2 regions of the Pseudarthrobacter kochi genome follow, and region 1 is predicted to be linked to the other one. Evidence: predicted binding sites of a transcription regulator. Region 1 holds the regulator's gene; the other holds the start of a gene.
The links. Region 1 encodes Rex, which represses fermentation and respiration genes when NADH is low (regulators of the CRP and FNR family bind a similar motif). Its sites were predicted from a motif close to CTTGTGAANNNNTTCACAAG; they were not measured.
Positions count from the first base shown of each region.

Region 2: ACZY0Y_RS17925 (glyceraldehyde-3-phosphate dehydrogenase) is a predicted target of Rex. The motif match lies at 2,445-2,464, and genes of this name have one in related genera.

Region 1 is NZ_JBVAYV010000014.1:7,170-11,580, forward strand. Features, by position in the region: gene ACZY0Y_RS09095 (hypothetical protein) at 195-1,013, shown strand; gene ACZY0Y_RS09100 (redox-sensing transcriptional repressor Rex) at 1,097-1,792, opposite strand; gene ACZY0Y_RS09105 (glutaredoxin family protein) at 1,883-2,143, opposite strand; gene ACZY0Y_RS09110 (HAD family hydrolase) at 2,252-3,070, shown strand; gene ACZY0Y_RS09115 (30S ribosomal protein bS22) at 3,349-3,447, opposite strand; gene ACZY0Y_RS09120 (helix-turn-helix domain-containing protein) at 3,647-3,859, opposite strand; gene ACZY0Y_RS09125 (3-deoxy-7-phosphoheptulonate synthase) at 4,049-4,411, opposite strand, start outside.
Region 2 is NZ_JBVAYV010000055.1:753-5,163, reverse strand. Features, by position in the region: RNA gene rnpB (RNase P RNA component class A) at 1-304, shown strand, start outside; gene ACZY0Y_RS17935 (hypothetical protein) at 431-577, opposite strand; gene ACZY0Y_RS17930 (GMC family oxidoreductase) at 794-2,407, shown strand; gene ACZY0Y_RS17925 (glyceraldehyde-3-phosphate dehydrogenase) at 2,679-4,175, shown strand; gene ACZY0Y_RS17920 (hypothetical protein) at 4,256-4,411, shown strand, end outside.

The DNA.
Region 1 (4,411 bases):
CGGATCTAAGTTCGACCTGGGCCTGACCTGCCCTTGTGCAGCATCAGGCACCCGCCCCTTGTTCGCCGAGAATACTCCTGCGGAATGATCCGCGCGGGCGCCGGCCCGCGGTACGGTGGGAGTAAACCATGCTGGGGGCAGGGCAGGAATCTGTTTCCGGTATCCGAACCTGACCGCCACGCAAAGGAACGCCCATGAGCATCCCGCCAGTCCCGCCGTCGAACCCGGACTCCCCCGAGCCGGGCGCGCAGCCCGCACCCCGTTACGGCCAGAACGCACCCCAGTACGGCGAGCAGCCGCCCGCCGCCCCGCAGTACGGCCAGAACGCCCCGCAGTACGGGCAGAACGCCCCCCAGTACGGGCAGAACGCCCCCCAGTACGGGCAGAACGCCCCCCAGTACGGGCAGAACGCCCCCCAGTACGGGCAGAACGCCCCCCAGTATGGGCAGCAGGCCCCCCAGCCTCCGCAGTACGGCCAGAACCCGCCGCAGTACAACCAGCCCGCCTACGGCCAATCCCCCTATGCCCAGTACCCCTCGGGGCAGCCGCAGGCCGCGCCCGGCATGCCCAAACTCGTGAACACGGCCTTTTGGCTCATCGTTGCGTCCGGCGCGGTATGGGTCATCTCGCTGCTGCTGGCGATCGGAACGCTGGATTCCCCCGCCATGCGGGACATGTTCGAACAGCAGATGGCCGCGAGCGGTGCTGAAATACGGTTCGAGGACCTCCGGGGTGCCCTCGTCGGGAGCATCGTCGTGTTCGCTGTGATCAGCGCCGGACTCTACGCCCTCGTTGCCTTGAACGTGCGCAAAGGCAAGAACTGGGCACGGATCCTGGGCACGGTCTTCGCCGCCCTGTCCATTTTCAGCCTCTACCCGCTGAGCCTCGGCACGCTGGCAGTTCTCCTCGGCATCGCCGGCATCGTGATGCTGTACCTGCCGGCAACGTCGCCGTACTTCAGCAAGCAGCAGCCGTTCGCCAACCCGTACGGGCAGCCGGGCGGACCGTACTAACGGTCGACACCAAGTAGCCAGGCACCGGCAAGTAGCCAGGCACCGGCGCAGAGGGCGCGGGAGCCGGACGGGCTGACTGAAAGCTAGTCAGCATCCTCCGGGTCCTGCGCCCTTTGTGCGTGATAGGCGAGGATCTGGAGTTCGGTGGCCATATCCACCTTGCGCAGGTTGACCCCGGGCGGCACCTGCAGCATCACCGGGGCAAAACTGAGGATGCTCCGCACGCCGGCGGCAATCACCCGGTCGCAGACGTCCTGCGCCACGGCGGCCGGCAGGGCGAGCACCACCATGTTGGCGCCCGTCCGTTGCAGCACCGGTTCCAGGTCGGCAGCATCGCTGACACGCAGCCAGCCCACCTCGCTCCCGACCACCATCTGGTCGGCATCGAAAATTGCGACAATGTCGAAGCCCCGGGATTCGAAGCCGCCGTACCGGGCCAGCGCCTTGCCCAGGTTGCCGGCACCGACGATGGCGACCTTCCAGTCATGCGTCAGGCCCAACGCCGCGGCGATGTGCCGGTTGAGGTACTGCACTTCGTAGCCGACGCCACGGGTCCCGTAGGAGCCGACATAGGAAAGGTCTTTGCGGAGAGTCGAGGAGCTGACGCCCGAGGCCTCTGCCAGGGATTCGGACGAAACCCGGTCAACACCCTCGGCGAGCAGGGTGGTCAGGGCGCGCAGATAGATGGTCAGCCGGGACACGGCCGCGGGCGGAATCTGCTTGGCGGCAGTCCCGGATCCCCCCGGCATCGCGTCGGGGGATGAGTCCAGCGAAGTCACTATCTGCTCCATTGAGTCGCGTTGTGACTTCCACTCTAGGGCCCCCGGAGTTCGCCGGACAAAGCAGCCGGCTCCAACTGCCCCGGCCGGTCAGGCCTGCCGGCCCAGCGCCCGCCGTAACGTTCGCTCCAGCCGGGCTTCGTCGATCTTCCAGAAGTCCCGCTGGACACCATCCACCAGCACCACGGGAATCTCCTCGGCGAAGCGTTCCCGCAGTTCGACGTCGTTGTCCACCGGTTCCTCCCGCCAGCCGATCCCGAGGTTCTTTGTGACGCGGTCGACGGCGTCGCGCGCCGCCGAGCAGAGGTGGCAGTCAGCTTTGGTGATGAGGACGACGTCGGGGCGTGGCATGGTTCCACGGTAGCCCGGCGGCCCGTCCGGCGTCGACGCGCCGCAGCATCCGGGCGCCGCCGCGGCCCGGGGGACGGGACTGGCTCCGGCGTTGACTAGACTCGTGGCATGTCCGAAGAGAAGTACGCCGCTGTGGTCACAGATCCTGTTGCAGCACCACAGCACGGCGAAGCCGCGTTCTTCGACGTCGACAACACCCTCATGCGCGGGGCCAGCCTGTTCCATGTGGCCCGCAAGATGCACCAGCGCGGGGCCTTCACGATTCCGCAGGCGGCGGGGTTCGCCTGGAAGCAGCTGATGTTCGTGCTCCGCGGGGAAAACATGGACGACGTCCATGCTGTCCGCGACACCGCCCTGGCGCTCGCATCCGGCATCACCGTTGAGGACATCGAAGCCCTCGGCGAAGAAGTCTATGACGAAATGATTGAATCCCGGATCTGGCCGGGGGCCAAGGCGCTGGCCGAGCAGCACCTCCGGGTGGGCCGTAAGGTCTGGCTCGTGACCGCCACGCCGATCGAGGTGGCCTCGGTGATCTCCACGAGGCTGGGCCTCACCGGTGCCCTCGGCACGGTGGGCGAAATAATGGACGGCTCCTACACCGGACGGCTGGTCGGCGAGATCCTGCACGGCCCCGCCAAGGCCGTGGCAGTCACCGCCGTGGCCGAGGCCGAGGGACTGGACCTGGCGCGGTGCTGGGCGTACAGCGATTCGCACAACGACATCCCGCTGCTGAGCATGGTGGGACATCCCGTGGCCATCAACCCGGACTCCCGGCTCCGCCGCCATGCCCGTGATCACAACTGGCCGGTCTACGATTTCCGTTCCGGACGCCGCGCGGCAACCCTGGGCCTCAAGGCCGCCACCGTCGGAGGGGCGATCTACGGCCTCTGGCGGGGCTTCTCCCGCTTCCGCGGCCCCACGGTCTGACCCGCACGCCAGCTCGCCCGCCTCTTTCCGCTACGCTTTCGGCCGGGCGCTACGCTTCCTGCCAAGCGCTACGCGGATCCGCGTAGCGCCGGCCCAAACGCGAGTCGACGGTCCGAAAGCGCGTCCCTGGTCCGAAAGTGCGTCGCCCGTCCGAACGAGCGTCGTCAGCCGGACCGCGCGTCGCCCGTCGCCCGCACGCGCGTCCGCACCCGCGGCGAAGCCAAAGAAAATGCCCGCTGCCTGGAAGGCAACGGGCATTCACATGATGTGAAGTATCTCTACTTCTTATTGCGACGCTGGTGGCGCGTCTTGCGAAGCAGCTTGCGGTGCTTCTTCTTGGCCATACGCTTGCGACGCTTCTTAATAACTGAACCCACGAAAGTTCCTTACCGGCTAGATGCAGTACCTGCCTGTTGGAAAGGGTCCGCGGGCTAAGCAGCAGACTGTACAACTGACAGGTTCTTACAATGACGTAAAACGTTCCTTAACAGGGTACCGCCTAACGGGGGCACACCACGACCGCAGGCCGCGCTGGGCGCCTGCAGATTGTTATTCCGGCGTACAAGACGCGAAGAATCAGGCTGTTTCCGTGTGCCCGTCGACTACAGCACCCTTGAGGTACTGCTCGACGGCGGTTTCCGGCACCCGGTAGGAGCGCCCGAAACGGACAGCCGGCATCTCGCCGGAATGAACAAGACGGTACACGGTCATTTTGGACACGCGCATCACATCCGCGACCTCAGCCACGGTCAAGAAGCGCGCATTGGAGAAGTTAGCCTCCGAAGACATTTCCCTATTCCTTTACTCAAGCGAACGGCAGCCCCATCTGAACGACATGGCGGTGTGCCGATGCTGAGCCATCAAACAACCATGTGATAGATACTCTAGGGGCTGATGATGCCAATGTGAAAGAGCTGCGCGGGAATCTCCGGGCCTCCAGGCAGGATTTCCTCCGGCTCCGCCTGACCGCCGAGGCTCTTACCCGCGGGTACGGCGAACACGCGCGGAGGCCGCAAGTTGCGCCAGGACGGATGCCGTGACATCCCAGTCCATGCAGGCATCCGTCACGCTCTGGCCGTAGACGAGCTCGTCCGATCCGGCGGCGTGCTCGGCGACATCGAGGTTTTGCGCCCCGCCAACGAGGAAGCTCTCCAGCATGACGCCGGCAATGGCTCCCGCCGAGCTGCCGCCCCCCTCCAGTTGGGCGCCGATTTCGAAGGCGACTTCAGCCTGCCGGTGGTGGTTCTTGCCACTGTTGGCGTGGCTCGCATCAACGATCAGCCGCGGGTTGAGCTGCTTGGCGGCGAGCTTGGCGGTGGTGGCCTCGATGTCGGGGGCGGA
Region 2 (4,411 bases), on a different contig from region 1:
TAACCCGCAGGCCAGTGCCACAGAGAACAGACCGCCTGCATGCGGCGCGTGCTTGCATGGGCTGCAGGGCAGGTAAGGGTGAAACGGTGGTGTAAGAGACCACCAGCTTCCCGGGTGACCGGGAAGGCTAGGTAAACCCCACCCGGAGCAAGGCCAGACAGGGCACGTTCGAGGGCTGCTCGCCCGAGTGTCCGGGTAGGCTGCTGGAGGGCGTCGGCAACGGCGTTCGTAGATGGATGGCCGCTACTCCCGCGCTGGCAACGGCGCGGGAACACAGAACCCGGCGTATCGGTCAACCCATCCACTCACATTCCCCGTGCCTACCCCGGGTGTCTGACCTGGCGCCGTCCTCCTCGACCGCAAACGAAAGCGGCGGCCGGCACCGTGTGGTGCCAGCCGCCGCCGGGAAAGACCAGGTTTCGGATCAGGCCTAAGCCTTCCGCTTCACCCAGCCCCACACCCCTGTTGCCACAAAGAGGACCAGCCCAATGACGGCCAGCCACAGCAGGCCCTTAACGGCAAAGCCAAGAATCGAAAGAACGAGCCAGATGATGAGTAGTGTGATTATGAGTCCCATACGAACATCCTAACGGCCAACGGCCCACAGACACGGAATATACGGCGCCTGCAGGTCCGGCCAGCCTTCGCCCGTTAGCGGGACGAAATTTCGCGATTTACCTCTTCCCTGCGGCGCTGCAGGCTGAAGCGAATGCTTGACATCATCGCGGCAGGACCAGAGACTGCAGTGAACGTTCAAGTAACGGTGCGGTCAGCGAAGAGCATAGGAGCAATAGTGCCGGACGACGGAGCATACGACTACGTGATTGCAGGCGGCGGCACCGGCGGCAGCGTCCTGGCGGGCAGGCTGAGTGAAGACCCCTCAGTCACCGTTCTCCTGCTGGAGGCCGGCAGATCGGACCGCCATCCGTTCATCCACGTCCCGGCTGGTTTCCCGAAGCTCAAGGGCGGCCCCTACCAATGGGACTACGCGAGCGTCCCGCAGAAGCACAGCAACGGCCGCCTCATCCCGCTCGCTCAAGGCCGCGTGCTGGGCGGCGGCGGGTCCATCAACTCCCAGGTCTTTACGCGCGGCGTGGCCGAGGACTACGACAACTGGGTCACGGACTATGGCTGCGAAGGCTGGTCCGGTGACGAGGTGAGCAAGTACTTCATCCGCTCGGAGTCCAACAGCCGGCTCTCGGCACCGCACCATGGAACCCTGGGCCCGCTCGGAGTCTCCGACCTCCTGCGTCCGCATAAGCTCTCGGCGGCCTTCGTCAAGGCGGGCCAGGAGTTCGGGCTGCCCTACAACAGCGATTTCAACGGGGCCCAGCAGTACGGCGTCGGCTTCTACCAGACCACCACGAAGAACGGCCGACGGTGCAGCGCGGCGGTCGCCTACCTCAAGCCGGCCCGCAAGCGGAGCAATCTCACCGTCCGCGCCAACGTGACCGTCTCCAGGGTGATCGTCAAGAATGGCCGGGCCGTTGGAGTCCAGGCGATCCAAGGCGGCAACGCGCGCACGTACACGGCAAACCGTGAGGTGATTGTCTCCGCCGGTGCCTTCGGCTCGCCCAAGCTGCTGCAGCTTTCGGGCATCGGCGACCCCGAAGATCTCGTCGCGGCCGGCATCGATACCATCCATGCCCTGCCCGGCGTGGGAAAGAACCTGCAGGACCACTGCGACGTCGACATCGTCTACGAACTCACGGACTACCACAGCCTGGACCGGCTCAACCAGGTCCGCCCGGCCACCGTCCTGGCCGGCGTCGAGTACCTCGCCTTCCGTTCGGGACCGTTCGCTTCAACCCTTGTCGAGGCCGGTGGCTTCAGTTACGCCAACAAGGACGAGAAGACCCCCGACCTACAGTTCCACTTCCTCCCCGCCGCGCGGATGGGGACCGGCGCCGCCGCTTTGAAACCCGGCTTCGGTGCCACGCTGAACTCGTACTTCCTGCGGCCCCGGAGCCGGGGAACAGTTCGTCCCGTGTCCTCGGACCCGGGCAAAGCACCCCTTATTGATCCGAACTACCTCGCCGACGACTACGACCTTGAAATGGCCATCGCCGGGGTGCAGCAGAGCCGTCAGATCATGGAGCAGTCGTCGATGGCGGCACTCACCAAGGCGGAGCACATTGGCGACGGCTCCCGGGTGGAAACCCGCGACGAGTACGTGAAATTCGTCCGCTCCTTCGGCCGGACCTCGTACCACCCCGTCGGAACCTGTGCCATGGGAACCACCGATGAATCTGTGGTCTCGCCGCGGCTCAAGGTCCACGGGCTCGAGGGATTGCGCGTGGTTGACTCCTCGATCATGCCGCGGCTCGTGAGTGCCAACACTCAGGCGCCGACCATCATGATCGCGGAAAAGGCCGTCGACATGATTCTCCAGGACGCCAGGTGGTAGACCGGAAGTGCCCGTGGTCCCAGCCGGCCCCCAGGGCCGTGTGAGTCATTTCACGCGTCACCGGGCACCGGACCGTGCCGGACCGCCAGTAGAATGGACGGTGAACGTAGAAGTTCTGCCGCCGGGTCTGCGTTCGCAGCCGGCGGCTTTTCTTTGCTCGACACAGGCACCCGGGGTGGACCGAATCCCCGGAGCCGAGGTTCCGGACACCCTCCGGCAGCCGACTTCCGCATACGACGCCGTATGTGGTGGATTCTAGGAAGGTATTTCTGTGAGCCAGACGTCAGATTCTTGTCTTGATACGTGGATGGGCCGGGAGGCGCTCGCCGAGGCCATGATCCCGGTAATCGGCCGGCTGTACCGCGAGAACAACGTGGTCACGTCCATTCACGGCCGCAGCCTGATCAACAAGTCCACCATGAACATCCTGAAGGCGCACCGCTTCGCCCGCCGGATGAGCAAGGAAGAACTGCGCCTCGAAGAGACAGCCCCGCTGCTGGACGCCCTGACCAAGCTGGACCTCGGCGCCGCGGCCATCGACATTGCCCGCCTCACCGAGAAGTACCGCGTCGAGGGCAACGGTGCCACCCTGGACGAGTTCCTCCGCGGGGAACTCGCCGAGGTTGTTGGCAAGCGTGGCGGCGACGACCGCACCAGCACCGACGTCGTCCTCTACGGCTTCGGCCGCATCGGGCGGCTCCTGGCCCGACTCCTGGTCGAAAAGGCCGGCGGCGGGCACGGCCTGCGGCTGCGGGCGATCGTGGTCCGCCGCGGCTCGGATAACGACCTGGCCAAGCGCGCCAGCCTGCTTCGCCGCGACTCGGTCCACGGCTCCTTCGAAGGCACCATCAAGGTGGACCTCGAGAACGACACCATCACCGCCAACGGTGTCCAGATCCAGGTCATCTACTCGGACAACCCCGCCACGGTCGACTACACCGCCTACGGCATCCACGACGCACTCGTCGTCGACAATACGGGACGCTGGCGCGACGCCGAAGGCCTCTCCCAGCACCTCAAGAGCAAGGGCGTTTCCCGGGTTCTGCTCACGGCTCCGGGCAAGGGTGATCTTAAGAACATCGTGCACGGCATCAATCACGCAACGATCACCGATGCGGACAAGATCGTCTCCGCGGCTTCCTGCACCACCAATGCCATCACCCCCGTCCTGAAGGCGATCAACGACCGTTACGGCGTGGTGCATGGCCACGTGGAGACCGTCCACTCCTTTACCAACGACCAGAACCTGATCGACAACTTCCACAAGGGCGACCGCCGCGGACGCTCCGCCGCGCTGAACATGGTCATCACCGAGACCGGTGCCGCCACGGCAGTAGCCAAGGCCCTGCCGGAGCTCCTCGGCAAACTGTCGGGAAGCTCGATCCGGGTCCCCACCCCGGACGTGTCCCTGGCCATCCTGAACCTGAGCCTGGAAAACGGCACCTCCAAGGATGAGGTCAACGACTACCTGCGGGAGATGTCGCTGCACTCGGAGCTGCGGAAGCAGGTCGACTACATCGATTCACCCGAGGTTGTCTCCACAGACTTCGTCGGCTCCCGCCGGGCAGGCATCGTCGACGGCCTGGCCACCATCTCCAACGACAAGAACGTCATCCTCTACGTCTGGTACGACAACGAGTTCGGCTACAGCTGCCAGGTGGTCCGTGTCATGGAGGAAATGGCCGGCGTGAACCCGCCGTCGTTCCCCGCCAAGGACGCGGCAGCAACGCTGGAGGCAGCCGGCCTGCCCGTCGAGGTCCAGGCCTGACGGCACATCCTGCGAACTCTGTTCCGCCTTTCCCGGCCGATCCTCTGGAATCGGCCGGGAAAGGGCACCACAATGGTGCAATGGAACAGAACCCGGCAGTAGAGCACGAAACCACCCTGGAACACGCCCTGGACGTAGCGCGGCGGAACGCCAAGGAAGCCAAACGGCTCCTCGACGACGCCCGCGCCAAGCATGCGGCCGGTGAGGTCGACGAGGCGCGGGTCCGGCAACTCGAA